DNA from 2 places in the uncultured Alteromonas sp. genome. Region 1 is predicted to be linked to the other one. Evidence: riboswitches for the same ligand, from Rfam matches in the RefSeq annotation. Region 1 holds a riboswitch; the other holds the start of a gene.

The links. A riboswitch is a leader RNA that binds a small molecule or an ion and turns the genes downstream of it on or off. The one in region 1 is predicted to bind manganese.
Region 2: linked by a shared signal. The riboswitch ahead of AAC006_RS20415 (manganese efflux pump MntP family protein) and the one ahead of AAC006_RS12670 (manganese efflux pump MntP family protein) in region 1 are both predicted to bind manganese.

Annotation. Positions count from the first base shown of each region.
Region 1 covers NZ_CAXBMP010000015.1:39,225-47,126, reverse strand. Annotated here, with positions in the region: gene cyoC (cytochrome o ubiquinol oxidase subunit III) at 1-132, shown strand, start outside; gene cyoD (cytochrome o ubiquinol oxidase subunit IV) at 132-524, shown strand; gene cyoE (heme o synthase) at 578-1,453, shown strand; yybP-ykoY riboswitch at 1,682-1,857, shown strand; gene AAC006_RS12670 (manganese efflux pump MntP family protein) at 1,865-2,425, shown strand; gene AAC006_RS12665 (DUF305 domain-containing protein) at 2,710-3,234, opposite strand; gene AAC006_RS12660 (SDR family oxidoreductase) at 3,507-4,199, opposite strand; gene AAC006_RS12655 (type 1 glutamine amidotransferase domain-containing protein) at 4,274-4,825, opposite strand; gene AAC006_RS12650 (glutaredoxin) at 5,135-5,869, opposite strand; gene AAC006_RS12645 (alpha/beta hydrolase) at 6,331-7,044, shown strand; gene AAC006_RS12640 (DUF885 domain-containing protein) at 7,223-7,902, opposite strand, start outside.
Region 2 covers NZ_CAXBMP010000048.1:276-8,177, forward strand. Annotated here, with positions in the region: gene AAC006_RS20410 (hypothetical protein) at 1-461, shown strand, start outside; yybP-ykoY riboswitch at 1,352-1,527, shown strand; gene AAC006_RS20415 (manganese efflux pump MntP family protein) at 1,535-2,095, shown strand; gene AAC006_RS20420 (Cd(II)/Pb(II)-responsive transcriptional regulator) at 2,177-2,599, opposite strand; gene AAC006_RS20425 (cation transporter) at 2,679-3,305, shown strand; gene AAC006_RS20430 (DUF3703 domain-containing protein) at 3,302-3,667, shown strand; gene AAC006_RS20435 (cation diffusion facilitator family transporter) at 3,654-4,553, shown strand; gene AAC006_RS20440 (hypothetical protein) at 4,573-4,950, shown strand; gene AAC006_RS20445 (hypothetical protein) at 5,023-5,523, shown strand; gene AAC006_RS20450 (Tn3 family transposase) at 5,582-7,902, opposite strand, start outside.

The DNA of each region.
Region 1 (7,902 bases):
ATCGAGGTATCCCGCCGAGGCTTACCTGAAAAAACCGTAACGCGCCTGAGTTGCTTAAGCTTGTTCTGGCATTTCCTCGATATTGTGTGGATTTGCGTATTCACCGTGGTGTATTTAATGGGGGCAATATAATGACAGGCCATCGTTCTAATAAATTTAGCACCAGTGCCTTAGCGGGAAATAGTGCTAACGATGACAATGCAAACTCAGTCAATCACGCTGCCGAGCATGGCAGCGTAAAAACTTATCTTATTGGCTTTGTGCTATCGGTGATATTGACGCTTATTCCATTTGTTATGGTTATGGAAGGCGACTTCTCAAAAGTAACTACCCTGTGGAGCATCGTCGTTTTCGCACTTGTACAAATTTGGGTTCACCTGAAGTACTTTCTTCACCTTAACTTTGTGACTGAAGACGGCAGAGCCAGTACCATTTCGTTTTTATTCAGCGCACTTATTATCTTCATGGTAGTAGGGCTGTCTATTTGGATAATTTACGAGTCTAACGCGATGATGATGTATTAGCGTATTGCTATTCATTATGCATAAGTAACAAGGTAAACAGTAAAATGAACGCGATATTTCGACGCTATTTATCGGTCACCAAGCCCGGTATCATCATGGGCAACTTAATTTCCGTAGCAGGTGGTTTTTTACTTGCCGCCCGCGGGGATGTTGACTGGCCTTTGATGGTAGCGACCTTGATTGGCTTGTCTTTAGTGGTGGCTTCTGGATGTGCAGTTAACAATTGCATAGACAGCGACATCGACACCAAAATGCAGCGAACACGCACTAGAGTGACTGTCACCGGCGAAATGTCGTTGAAAGCAGCCTTCTGGCACGGTGTAGTGCTAGGGGTTGCTGGTTTCGCTTTACTGGCTTTTTACACCAATCTTACGGCAGTGCTTTTCGCTGCCTTAGGTTATGTGGTTTACGTAGGCGTGTATAGCTTATACATGAAGCGTAACTCTGTGTATGGCACCCTTGTTGGTAGCTTATCTGGCGCGGTACCGCCCGTGGTAGGTTACTGTGCAGTAACCGTTGAGTTCGACACCGCCGCCGCGATTTTGCTAGTGATGTTCAGTATATGGCAAATGCCCCATTCTTATGCCATCGCTATCTTCCGTTTCAAAGATTATGAAGCTGCCAATATACCGGTATTGCCGGTGGCAGAAGGCATCGCAAAAGCTAAGCAACACATCGTATTATACATTGCGGTATATGCCATGGTTACGCTGCTGTTGCCAATTAGTGGTTATACGGGTGTGGGCTTTTTGGCAGTCGCATTTTCCACCAGCTTATGGTGGTTGATTATGGCACTGCGAGGATATCGCCGCGATATCAATATTGAAGGTTGGGCACGACAAGTGTTCGGGTTCTCTATCGTCAATATTACTGCGTTATCAATTGCTATGGCGGTAGATTATCACTCTCAGGCACAGTTTATTTTTTGATTATTTATATAGGGACCGGTGGTGTCTACAGTAAATACTCGGCCCCCATATCGTGTGATCACCAAGGGGAAACTGACGGTATACGCATCAAGCGGGTTTAACGCGTCTGATGTGACTAGTAGACGCTTATTCTTTTGAGAAAATCGCAACGCGCCACCTAACTTAAATATTACTAAGCAAATCTTGTGCTTAATCAAGTTGCTTTGGTTCCAAAATTTATATTATTATTTACACTTCGTTGGGGAGTAGCCTGTTTCCATTATCCATGGAAAAGTTTGTGTCAACATAATTGGTCACATGACCATGGTACAAACACCTCTTGGTTGGCGAGACCATCGATATTTCCATGCCCTAAGGTCAGGCGTGTGGTTTTATCGTGGACTCAATATTGCCTGACCGGAGTTTTGAAGTATGAGTATCTTTGCTCTCATTTTACTTGCCTTTGCTATGTCTACTGATGCTTTTGCTGCCGCTATAGGTAAGGGTGTCAAAATAAAGAATCCTCGTTTTAGCTTTGCTATCAAAGTCGGCTTTACATTTGGTTTAATAGAAGCAATCACTCCTGTTATAGGTTGGATAATAGGACATGCAGCTTCTTCTTATGTAGAAGCGTGGGATCATTGGATTGCGTTGATTATTCTTACCGGCTTAGGCGTTTATATGGTCTTTGAAAGCTTTCAACCTGCCATTGATGATGAAAGTAAAACGCAAAAGCAGTCGTTTATTTTGCTATGTGTGACTGCGTTTGGTACTAGCATAGACGCAATGGCGGTTGGCGCAAGCCTTGCCTTTGTTGATGTAAATATCATGACGGCCTCCGGCTTAATTGGTTTGGCCACGTTTTTGATGGTAACGATAGGTATTATGCTGGGTAGTTTAATGGGCTCTTTAATAGGCAAACGAGCCGAGACATTTGGTGGAGTCATACTTATTTCGGTGGGTATGTGGATTTTTGCAACCCACACTCTTTAGAATTCAATACTCTTTAGAATTCAATAGTTTTTAGAATACGACACTATAACAATGCCGCTACTTAACGTAGTTGCACATATCTGTAATCGCTAACTGTCTTCTTCATAGACTCAGCTTTATCTATAGTTCACTAAATCAAGGGCGACCTAGACAGCATGCTCGCCCCTTTCATAGTGATTAACGAATACTGCCGGTTAGCGTATAGAGCATTGTACGCCCACTTGCGTTAGTCGTTATTGGTCGGAGCAAGTGTTCCCCGCTCCATTGTTAGTCACGTTGCATGCCTAATTAACCTCTGGATTTAGTTTTGCCTCGAAATTCGGCACAGAACGCTTTTCAGCTTCAGCTGCCGAAGTAACTTTTCCGTTGCTCTCAATATCCTTAACAAGCCACTCCATCTCTTTTATCTCTCTGCGCTGCGCTAAGATGATATTGTCAGCGAGTTCACGCACTCGAGTATCCTCTATATTTGCCCGTTCACTAGTAAGAATTGCAATTGAATGGTGAGGGATCATCGCCTTCATATACGCTGAATCTGAAACAGTTGCTTGTGACCGAACTAAGTATAAACACACCGCAAACAAGGCGATTGCAGCAATGAATATAGACGCGTTCAGTTTCTTATTGGTATACATACCCAACATAAACGAGAGCATGATGATTGCCATTCCCGCGCCCATATACAACGCCATATAAGTACGGGTTTCGCTAAACCAAATATGGGAAATGGCATAAGTGTTTAGGTACATCATGATAAACATGACGATGGTAGAGGTGACTATCATCGCTGCAAATCTTGAATATTTCATATGTATTCCTTACCAATATTGAGCTGTTTGAATAATTTCATTCTCGCTTAAAATACGCTAGGCGTTTGTTGAACTGCCAAATTCAACTGTCAAATTCAACTCCCAAATTCCACTTCCGGATTTGACCGAAGATTGAGTAGATAAGAGTGGAGGCAAATGTAACGACAAACTTGTGAAAACTTTGAATCATCAATGCATATAGCAGGGGATTTCTTACATCCCCTGCTATATGCCTACTGCGAACTTGTAGGCAATTGAGCCTGTTACATTATTTACGATGTTGGCATAACGTACACTTCTCGTACGCAGGCCGAATCGTTAGCTGAAAGGGCAAACACAACCGACTTTGCTATATCTTCGGGCTGAAGTTTGTCTTCCTTGGGCTCATCGAAGAAAGGGGTGTTCACCATTCCAGGGCAAATTGTGGTACATCTACCGCCCCACTCTCTCATTTCTTCCGCTAAGTTTTGGCCAAAACCGTAGGCAAACCATTTACTTGCGCCATAAACCGAGCCTTTTAAAGCAATACGCCCTGCCACCGAGCTTGTTAGAATAAAGTGACCTTTAGTCTTTTTCAGCAAAGGAAGCCCAAGCTTTGCGGTGTACAGCAAGCCGTTCACGTTTGCGCCTAACATACTTTTCCATTCAGCAACGTCGCCGTTCTCAATACCGGCACTTTTTGCACCTGTACCGGCATTTGCAAATACTCCATCTACGTGGCCATAATGCTGAGCCACTTTGCTAAATGCTTTCTCTAAATCATTGAAATCGCTCACATCGGCAGTAACGGCAAAGGCATTAGCCTCGCCAAGATCTGCCACCAAATCGTTAAGCTTGTCTTCACTTCTGGCAATTAAGGCAACTTTATTACCTTCATCTACCAGTGCTTGTGCAGTCGCTTTGCCTATCCCGCTTGACGCACCGGTTATTACAATTACCTTTGAACCTGTTTTCTGACTAGACATGCATACTCCTGTTAACGCTAATTACTTGCTCGCTTAAAATTCTACCTGTGAGTTTATATTCTCACTTTACAAACCTAAGCAATGAGTTGACTAATCTTCTCTACAAAAGCTGGGATGTCATCTGGATTTCTGCTGGTTACCAATTTGCCATCTTGTACCACTTGCTCATCTTTCCAGGTAGCACCGGCATTAATTAAATCTGTTTTGATACTGGGAAAAGAAGTAACTGTACTGTTTCTTGCTAGCTCAGATTCAACCAGTAACCATGGCCCATGACATATAGCAGCAAGTGCTTTAATGCGAGGCTCTGCGTGGGCTTGCTTAATAAATGAAACCGCATCGTTATTAGTACGTAAGATATCTGGGTTAATTTGGCCGCCAGGCAATACGAGCGCGTCGTAATCACTTGGCGATACCGAGGAAACTTGAGCATCTACCGATATTTGTTTACCCCAATTCCCCTCATTCCATGCAGTGATACTGCTTTGATCATCAATTGAAAGTATCTCTACTGTAGCGCCTTGCTCGGTAAGCATATCTTTTGGCTGCACCAGTTCACTTTGCTCAAAACCATCAGTAGCTAAAATAGCGATTTTTTTGCCTTCTAAATTTTGCTGGTTGCTCATTGTAAAACTCCTATTTCTACTCAACATTATTGCCGCTTCCCATTCAGTTGTTTGCATAACGCAAAGCTGAAAAACGAAGATTAACCGGATGAACACTCATCAGCGGAACACCTTCTAAGCTGGCAATTCCAATAACAAACTTATATATGTAACTTGTGACTGCAATAACCAAACCATCACCCAAAACCTCTTAATCACTTGTTTATACTGAACTTTCATTCAGGCCAAAAAGTTATAGTGCTTTAGCCGGAACCTTTGGCATGCGACTTTTTCAGCATTTGTGAAGGTTTTACATGAGGATAAACCCAGCTACATATAGAAAAACATCAGCAGAGCACCGGCTATCATGAATAGATTTTCGGTTAGCGAAACAAAGCCCAATGGCACGTTGCTATCGCCCCCTACACAGGCACACTTGAGTTCACGTTTATCGATGTATACCGCTTTGACCACTGAAACCGCTCCCACCGAACCTATAAATAGGGAGAACGGCGCCACCGCTAACGCGGGCAGTTGAGCTACCATACCAATTCCAGCATAAGCCTCTACAAACGGGTAAATATAGCCGTATCGTAGCCACTTCATGGCTAGCAAATCGTAGGTAATAAACGAGTTAGTAAAGCTGAATAGGTCTTTGAGTTTTTGTACTGCCAGCAGCGACATTGAAAACGCGATAAATAGCATGAGAGTGCGAATGGAAAAATACGCACCTACTACCGTATATTGAAATGCTAACGCTAATAACGCAGCTACCGAAAATATGGCTATTACTGGGGTATAGGTGGTACCCGTTTGGCCCGCTTCGCCTTTTCCAAAATAAGTACGAAGATCGTCGTACCCACCTATACGCTCATCATTTATAAACGTCTGTGGGGTTGTTTTAACATTGTACTTTGTCTTGAACGCGTCGGTTTCTTCCCTAGAAGTGAGGGGACGATCATCTATGTTATACCCTTCTCTCTCTAACAAATCTTTGGAACGTAAACCAAACGGACAAATATGATTATCGGTCACCATTCTGTACAAAATTGCCTTTTTATTCATCATGCTCTCCTTTGTCTCACTCGCGCCAAAAGCTAACAGAAAAGGTTGTAGTTAATGTCGCAATAAGCTCCAAACTCGTCTTTATTCAAACCGAGCCATAAGCTTGAAAGAGTTCGGTCAGGTTATTAGTCACACCAAACTCCCCTGCCTCAAACTTGCCTCTAAATTAGATAGCGAGAAGAGATCCGTCATGTGAAATCCTTACGCGAATAGTTCATGAAGCTGTAAATTCCTCACAATTAACGACTCAAACCTTTCGGTTCTAGGTACCTTTATCAATACCGTTACAATTTCTATACCGATATATACTCAACGTTATTGTAGGAGTTATCGAATATGTCTCTTTGGGGGGAATCTGTAGGGCAATAACGCTTAATCAGTTGCTGGCCTTATCGCCTAGAACGTAGAATATTAATTCCTTTCGTTATAGAGTGAATAGAACTCTCGAAAAGGCATTTAAAATGACATTCGTATTTTTACATGGCTCAGGTTGCACGAATAACGTGTGGGCGCACCAAGTATCGTTTTTCAACAACAGTGTTGCATTAAACTTTCCTGGTCACCCTGATGGCGAAGTATTATGCGATGTAAAATCCATAGCTCATTGGGTGCTTAATACCGTTGAACAAGAAGATTTAACAGACGTGGTGTTGGTTGGTCATTCTTTAGGAAGTGCCGTAGCCATGCAAGCTGCTCTGCTGGCCTCAAGCGAATCAACGACTTTCGATTCAAGTAGACTAAAAGCACTGGTGTTAATAGGTGCGGGCGCTAAATTAAAAGTAATGCCACAACTGCTTACGTCACTAGCAGCGCTTATAGAAGGAGGCGGAGCATTCCCCGATTACCTATTGGCTTCAAACCAACAACTGCAAGAGCCGTTAAGAACTGAGGTAAATTCGGCAATCATTAACAATGGCGCCGCAGTGATGCTGAAAGACTTTACGGCTTGTGACAACTTTGACGTTATGCAGGAGATAGGTAGCATTACATTGCCAGTACAGCTTATTGTGGGTAACAAAGATATTATGACACCGGTGAAATATTCTGAGTTCCTGTTAGGCCAATTACCTAACGCAAAACTAAACATTATAGAAAATGGCACCCATATGGTCTTTGCAGAACAACACGCTACAGTGAACGGTTGCATTCAGGAGTTTGTAAACGGGTTAACCTAGTCTGTTTCCCTTCAGACACTTATTAAAATCTACTTATAAAAAAGGCGTTACGCTAAGCAGTAACGCCTCGTAGTTATTAAGCTACTTTGGCTTTACCTAGCCGGGTTAAACAACCATCTTTAATAGGAATCGTCGGGCAAGCCTACTGCCAATTGCTTAGTTTGGTATTATCAACAGTTTAACTAAGCGTGTCGGCAATATACTTATCGATAATTTGCTCTAGTACATCTAATGGCACGGCCCCGTTTTTCAGAACCGCATCATGGAATTCACCTAAAACAAACTTATCACCTAACGCTAGTTTGGCTTTTTCACGCAACTCAAGAATTTTCATCATGCCCACTTTGTAAGACGTTGCTTGCCCTGGCATAACAATATAGCGCTCGATTTCTGAGGTTACGTCAGACTCGGCCATACCTGTATTAGCTAGCATGTAGTCAATGGCTTCTTCACGGGTCCAGCGTTTCGCATGGATACCAGTATCAACCACTAGCCTTACCGCCCGGAAAAGCTCGGCTTGTAAGCGACCGATATTATCAAACGGATCATCTTGAAAACCGAGGTCCCACGCCAAGCGTTCTGAATAAAGCGCCCAGCCTTCGATATAGGCCACGAAGGGAGCGACCGTTCTAAAAATAGGTAAACCTTCTAGCTCCATTGCAATGGCAATTTGAAAGTGATGACCCGGTATCCCCTCATGATAAGCAAGTGTTCGCATGCTGTAGGTAGGGGTTGCTTTAATATCGTAAAGATTCGCAAAGAAAACGCCCGGGCGAGACCCATCAAACGCGGGGGCTTCATAATACGCACCTGGAGCTGTTTTTTCTTTAAACTGTGGAATACGTTTCACTTCCATAC
Region 2 (7,902 bases), on a different contig from region 1:
GTAACGCTTTTGATTCGTCTCAAAGATATCGCGTTCAATTGAATGAATTCGACTTTCCCGCGAGTGTTACCGAAAATACTCTTCTTTACTCTTTAATTTTACTTGAACCTGAAGCTATTGATATAGCCTCTAACATATCAGCTACTGCCGGCTTCACAGTACAGCGAATTGAAGGTTTGAGTAAAGGAAATCATTGGTATACAAAAAATTCAATGGCTCTATTTCTATTGCCCAAAGACAAAGACAAAGACAAAGACAAAGACAAAGACAAAGACAAAGACAAAGACAAAGACAATAGACGAATGTTTTTCCGTCAAGATTTAGTGAACGAATACAAGGCTAAAGACTGTAGTGAAGCTACTTCTTTATATTTTCACAAGGATGGCTCTTTCACACTTGGAATGGCTACAAAAAGCACTGGCACTGATATGGTTATTGGTGTGTGGAAATATAGGCAGTAGCCTTTTTTAGAGTTGAAAAAGAAAGGAGCTACTTATGCAGACTATTATTTTGAAATAAAGCGGTTTAGGGACGCTGACTAGGTAAGTGAAATAGATTTTGTGGAGCTGGTGTCCCTAAATGCGGGGAGCTTGCCCGAGAACTGCTCCTCTTTAATTGGAACAAGAATTTGACTGCTGACTGTTATCAAATTTTGCGAAATGCCTGAAGCCGACCATGTCGCCCATATTGATCCGTATTTAAAGTTACCCGTTACCCTGATGACTAGTAGAGACTCCTTGGTAAAGCGGTCGATAAAGCATTAAGATTCTAATGTCGGAAACGAGCGACGAGGAGGCATTGAATGTTTCAACTAATAACGTCTACTGATTCGATAAAGCGGATATCAGAGAATGCATATCTGAGGTGCCCCAAAGGGATTTGAGTAAAAGTTGTATACAGTAGTATGCCTAATAAGAGCCACAAAACCCGCTCTAAAATCTGCGACTGCTCAGAAAAATTCACTCCGATCGACAATCCTAGAAGGATACCAGCCAGGTAAATAAATACTTGATATTTTTTCTAGATTCTCTCGTTTCAACGCGCACAACCTTGTTGATCTATAGCCGCTTCCTCGATGTAACAAACATCTAATAAAATGGGTTTGCCAAGTAGCACTTTACGACATCTTTAGTTGAACAGGAAGGAGTTTAACAAGCTCAGCTGTACTAGTGTGATTTGATTATAAAGGGAAACCCCTCGGTCTAATTACCAAGCGATTTTGATGCACATGATTTTATTAGTAGACTCTCATTCTTACAAGGAAATAGAAACGCGAGACCAAACTCAAATAACATTATGCAAATCCTTAGCGAAATCAAGTTGCTTTGGTTTCCGGATTTATACTATCATCTAAGACTTCGTTGGGGAGTAGCCTGTTTCCATTATTCATGGAAAAGTTTGTGTCAACATAATTGGTCACATGACCATGGTACAAACACCTCTTGGTTGGCGAGACCATCGATATTTCCATGCCCTAAGGTCAGGCGTGTGGTTTTATCGTGGACTCAATATTGCCTGACCGGAGTTTTGAAGTATGAGTATCTTTGCTCTCATTTTACTTGCCTTTGCTATGTCTACTGATGCTTTTGCTGCCGCTATAGGTAAGGGTGTCAAAATAAAGAATCCTCGTTTTAGCTTTGCTATCAAAGTCGGCTTTACATTTGGTTTAATAGAAGCAATCACTCCTGTTATAGGTTGGATAATAGGACATGCAGCTTCTTCTTATGTAGAAGCGTGGGATCATTGGATTGCGTTGATTATTCTTACCGGCTTAGGCGTTTATATGGTCTTTGAAAGCTTTCAACCTGCCATTGATGATGAAAGTAAAACGCAAAAGCAGTCGTTTATTTTGCTATGTGTGACTGCGTTTGGTACTAGCATAGACGCAATGGCGGTTGGCGCAAGCCTTGCCTTTGTTGATGTAAATATCATGACGGCCTCCGGCTTAATTGGTTTGGCCACGTTTTTGATGGTAACGACAGGTATTATGCTGGGTAGTTTAATGGGCTCTTTAATAGGCAAAAGAGCCGAGACATTTGGTGGAGTCATACTTATTTCAGTGGGTATGTGGATTTTTACAACCCACACTCTTTAGAATTCAACAATATGATAATGCAACTACTTCAAGTTGAAGTGGTTGCATACATCAACATGCATAAGCTGACTTTTATATAGACTAATTACCTCTATGAAAAGACCTCGCCTCTGCAATGCTATCTAACTGATGCAATACCCCGCGCTCTTTAACCTTCTTATCATGATCGCAAGCAGTACGAATTGAAATCAGTGTTTCTTGTAGAGATTTTAATTCAGCTATCCGATGTTCGATATCGTCAACATGCTTATCTATTGTGGTATTAACGTTTTCGCAGCTATTCTCTGGATTTGCTCGGGTTTCCAGTACTAATTTAATTTCCTCGATTGTCATATCTAATGCACGACATTGCTTTATAAATAATAACTGCTTCAGTGCATCTTCAGAGTAGCTTCGATAATTCGATGCCGTTCGCTCAGGTGCAGCCAATAGTGATTTACGCTCATAAAAACGAATTGTCTGAATACTTAACCCTGCCTTAGCTGCCAGAAGCCCAATTTTCATTTTACCTTGCCTAAAGCTTGACTCTATACCTAGTATAGAGTTTACACTCGCATCATAGGTGAGTAAAGCGAGTGTCTTTATGAGTAGTTGTGGGTGCGAAATTGAGATAAAAGACCAAGAACAAAAGGCAGTTATCTACTGGCTATTGGGCATCAATGCTGTGATGTTTATCATTGAAATGAGTGTAGGGTTACTCGCTGACTCAACGGCACTTATTGCAGACTCCCTTGATATGTTGGCTGACGCAGTCGTTTACGGTGTTGGTATATATGCAGTAGGGAAAACAATTGTTCACAAAGCCAATGCTGCAAAGGTAAGTGGATATTTTCAATTGGCATTAGGCCTATTAATTTTGGTTGACATAGCGCGTCGCGCAACCTTTGGAAGTGAGCCTGAATCTATGCTTATGATGGGCATGGGCGGTGTTGCACTTATCGCCAACGTTATATGTTTGGCGATAATCAGAAAACAAAAAAATGGCGAGGTGCATATGCGAGCAAGTTGGATATTCTCGGCAAACGACGTCATTGCAAACATAGGAGTGATATTGGCGGGTGCGATGGTTTATCTATTCGATACTCGTTGGCCTGATTTGGTCATAGGTTTTATTGTTTCTATCGTTGTGTTACGAGGCGCAGTCTTAATTCTAAAAGACGCCAGACAGGAATTCCGTGAAAACAGCTCGACGAATGGAGAGATCGTATGAATTTCACTCAAGCAGCAAAACCTTACATACTTCAAAAACTGAGCGCCGCGCATAAATCCCTTTCGAACAATGACAATAAAGCAGGATTTAAGGCCTTAGAGGATGCTCATGTTATCGGTCAGTACTCAACATACCACCACACACGAGTGCATTATGAAATGCTTAAATTTGGAATAAAACGCCGCGACCTTAAAGAGATATTTGGACAAATTTTTAGAATGATAGGTTCGCTGACTAAAACTCCAATTGGCTTATTGCCTGAGGGCAATACTGGTGGGGCAAACGTGAGTCCATTCAAGCCAATGCCTATTTCACCCGAAAACAAAGCCATATTGGAAAAAATTAGAAATGCACAATCATAACCATTCACACTCGCACGTAAATTCAGCCAACGCGTCTAAACGTATTGGTTGGGCCTTTTGCTTAAATGTGGTGTTCACTATTATTGAATTTATTGGTGGATGGCTTACCAACAGCACCGCTATTATGGCAGATGCTGTCCACGACTTGGGCGATAGTTTGTCGATTGGCACTGCTTGGGGGTTAAACAAGCTTAGCGATAAAGATTCTAACCAAACATTCTCATACGGCTACAAACGGTTTTCTTTACTCGGTGCATTGATTAACGGTATTGTGCTGACGGTAGGCTCCATTTGGATATTGCTTGAAGCGATCCCTCGTTTGGCTGAGCCTGAAATGCCCCAAGTTGAAGGGATGGTTTTATTGTCTGTCTTTGGGATGGCAGTAAACGGCTTTGCGGCTTACAAACTGAGTGAGGGAGACTCATTAAATGAGCGAGTCCTCAACTGGCATTTGGTGGAAGATGTGCTTGGTTGGGTAGCAGTATTTATCGTGTCCATCGTCTTAATGTTTAAGCCTTGGCCTATTTTAGATCCAATCTTATCCATTGGCTTTACTTTGTTCATCCTTTTCAATGTGTTCCGCAATCTCAAAGAAACCCTAATGCTGTTTTTGCAAGCAACGCCCGATGAAGAACAGCTTTCAAAGATTCGAAGCGATTTACTGGCAAACGATAAGGTAAGTGATCTTCATCATTTTCATATTTGGTCTCTAGACGGTGAGCGTAATGTAATGACGGTCCATCTTGTTCTTGATGAAGATGTCAGTCTTGAGCTCCTCCAATCACTCAAAGAAAACATACACAGTTCGTTAGAAAAGTATAAATTTGAACATACGACAGTTGAGCTGGAGTTTGCTAATGAGCAATGTCGTGACGAAGTGAATTAGGCTTGGTAAACTTTCATACATGAAAAATCTAAAACGCATAAGTTACATCGTGATCTCGCTGATACTCTTTCAGTCGTTTTCTGCTGTGGCGAATTCGTTAGATTTTCATGCAATAGACATTCAGCACTTGCAACACGAGCATAAGCATTCAGAACACAAGCAAGAACAGTCTGAGCTGTCTACCAATGAAACCAGTGATAAAGTAAGTGCAGAGCACCACAATCCTGCTGATTGTCACCATTGCGGCCACTGCCATGGCACACATGCACAATGGGTCAGTCAGAGTCATATCAACAGTCTGAAAACAGTGGTTTCAGTTCACAATTTCAACTATTTAGATGCGGTAATTGACGCACCTATTAACCGATTACTTCGCCCCCCCAAAATTACTTCCTAGTACGTTTTTTCGATAGAACCGCGCTGATAACACTCGCGATGCTAAACATTGATAAATTATTAGGATATTCCAATGAAAATGTTTCCTATTTTCGGGCATGCATCTGCCATTGTGTGCAGTTGCATACTGGGCTTATTACTCAGTCCACCGACCGCTCATGCGGCGAAAACCAACAGATTTGTAGACAAAAGTGCCCAAGCGCCCATACGAGAAACGCTGACTCTTGAGGACGCTATTAGATTAACACTTGCCAACAATCCAAGTTTGTATGAATTTGAATTTAAACAACGTGTTATAGACGGAGAGTCAAAAACGGCAGCGCTTAAACCCGCATTGAATGCAGGGGTTGAATTAGAGAACTTTTTGGGAACCGGCGAGGTATCAGGTCTCAAAGAGCTTGAAGTTACCTTGACATTATCCTCAGTGTTACAGCTCAATGATAAGCCAGCAGCAAGGTTGAATGTACTCTCTGAACGAAGAATACAGCAAGATGTTGAAAAGCGAATACTCACCTTAGATATCCTCGGTGAGCTTAATGGGGTTCTAGGGATTTTCCCCTCTAAAGTAACATAGAATGCTACAGGCTTTGTATTATATAGCCTCCAGCTGTGGGTTACTTTCGTTTCCAAGCTTAATCATCCACGATTGGCTTCGTAATTTCACTAATATCAGGCAATTTTCCGGTATTGGTGAAGTTATACGTCCCGCTTAAGTTGATATTTTGCCATGCAACGGGCGAAACAGCACGAGTGATAGCCGCTTTTTCTTCATCACCTGTCGCTTCAAAGTGTCCCAGAAGATGACTCAGTATCGCGGAGTTGAAGTAGATGAGCGCATTGGCAAGCAATCTTGCGCATTCATTCCAGATAGCGATTTCAGACTCGTTTTTGCCACGGAACTGATCACCATTCACCGACGCAATGGCTCGTCTAAGGAAGTGCCATGCTTCTCCCCGGTTCAGGGCACGTTGCACATACTGCCGCAAACTGGCATCGTCGATGTAGTCAAGTAAATATTGCGCTTTAACCAGTCGATTATACTCCGTCAGAGCCTGTAATATTGGGTGTCCAGAAGGGTAACCAGACAGCTTTCTCACCAGCATTGCTTGTGTCGTCCGCTTTGTCTGAAGTGACAGAACAATACGCCTGATATCTTGCCATCCCGTTGTAATAACATTCGTTCTGATAGGCTTCTTTAGCGCCAGTATGGTGCTGCCTTGTTCACTTTCAGTCACATCAAACAGATCGTTGATGACACTATTGAACTGCGCGTATCGAGGTGCAAAGCTGTAACTGCATAGATCCAATAAGGCGAAGTTAACATGATTGACACCGTGCGTATCTGTCGAGAGCACATCTGGTTTGACATCGCTGCTGTTTGATTGCAGCAGATCATAAATATAGTGTGATTCATGCTCGTTAGAGCCGATGATCCGAGCATTGAGGGCGCTGTGGTTGGCCACCAGAGTCATGGCCGTGATCCCTTTATTGGTACCGAAGTACTTTGAGGAATACCGGGTTTTAAACGTTTCCAGATGGGTTTCGAATTTCTGACCATCCGCACTGGCGTGCAACTGGTCCTCCTGAATATGGTAGTGGCGGAAGATGGGTAATGAAGCCACCGCATTATTGATCACGTCGCTGGCATCATGCAGCGTTTCAGGTCGGATATAGTTAGCCTGTACTGTACTCAGGTGTTCATAACTGCGGTCGGAGATCTGCGCCATACCATACACACCACGGTGAGTGGCGTTAGCAATCAGAATGGCCAGTAAATCATCCTGATGAGTAGTTCCCTGTTTTTGTATTGGCAGCACATGTGTCAGGCTTCGCATGAACCTGGTTTCGCGCTCAACATACCGCAGGACATCCGCGATACCGACTGGCTGCATTCGCTTAAAGAAGGGATTGTTGACCAGAGATGTAGCGCCTTTTGTTGGCAGGTGCCAGCGGGTGCCCGAGCGATTTTTCATGATTACATTGCGATTATCTCCCTCATCAATATGGCGCGCCACGTCTTTGAGCGCGCTTTCCAGTCGATGTTGTTTCTCCTGTAACAATGCGTCAACAGGTTGTTTTAGTCTGTCCAGTGTTGATGAGGCCAGCAGTGCATCCTGCGATGTTTGGGGGATCAGGTCGTCTTCCAGTGCCCGGTATTTGGTGACATTTGACAGATAAATACGTCCGTTCAGTCGTGAAGTTAACTGCCGGTAGAGCAGCCATTCATAACGTTGCGGATTAACGTTATCCTGTTTCACCAGCCATGGGAGGTGCTTTTTGGGGATAAGCGACGTATCCATTGTCATCAGTGATTCACCGGATACGATTTCCGTTTGCATCTTTTGAAGTTGGGCGACGACGGCTTCTGAGCCTTTACCGGCCTCACATTCAAGGCACAAGAACACCTGCCTTAACAGTTGCTCCAGGAGATTGCATTGTTCATCGTAATGTTGCCACTGGTACTCTTCCACGGTCCGTTTCTGTTTTTTCAGGTAAAGGCAGAGGGTCTGGATATCCCTGTCATTCGTGACCTTCAATGCCTGTTGTCTGACTACTGAGAAGGGCTGATTGTCATCAATATTCTCGTCAACAAACAGGTGAAGTAGCTCTGCCGCTTTCGTGACATTGTCCGCAGCTGACTGCCAGGACAGGAACACTGCTTGTTGTGCAAAGGCGTTGGCGGCTTCCTGTTGTTTTCGGATATGGTAAACAAACCCATCCGTCAGGCGCTCCAGTGCAAGTTGCATGCGCTCTGTCAGATGACACAGTAACCACAGGTGCTGCTGTGAGCGTTTGAAGCGCCGCACTTTACTGCCGTAGTAATCAATAAGGCCGCTGAAGTGTTGTCGATTTTTTAGCGACAGATTGAGCCTGTCCACAACGTCATTTATTTGCGTGTTCCATGGTGCTAACCGGTGGTAAATGGCGAGCTCTTTTTTAAGCTCAGGCACGG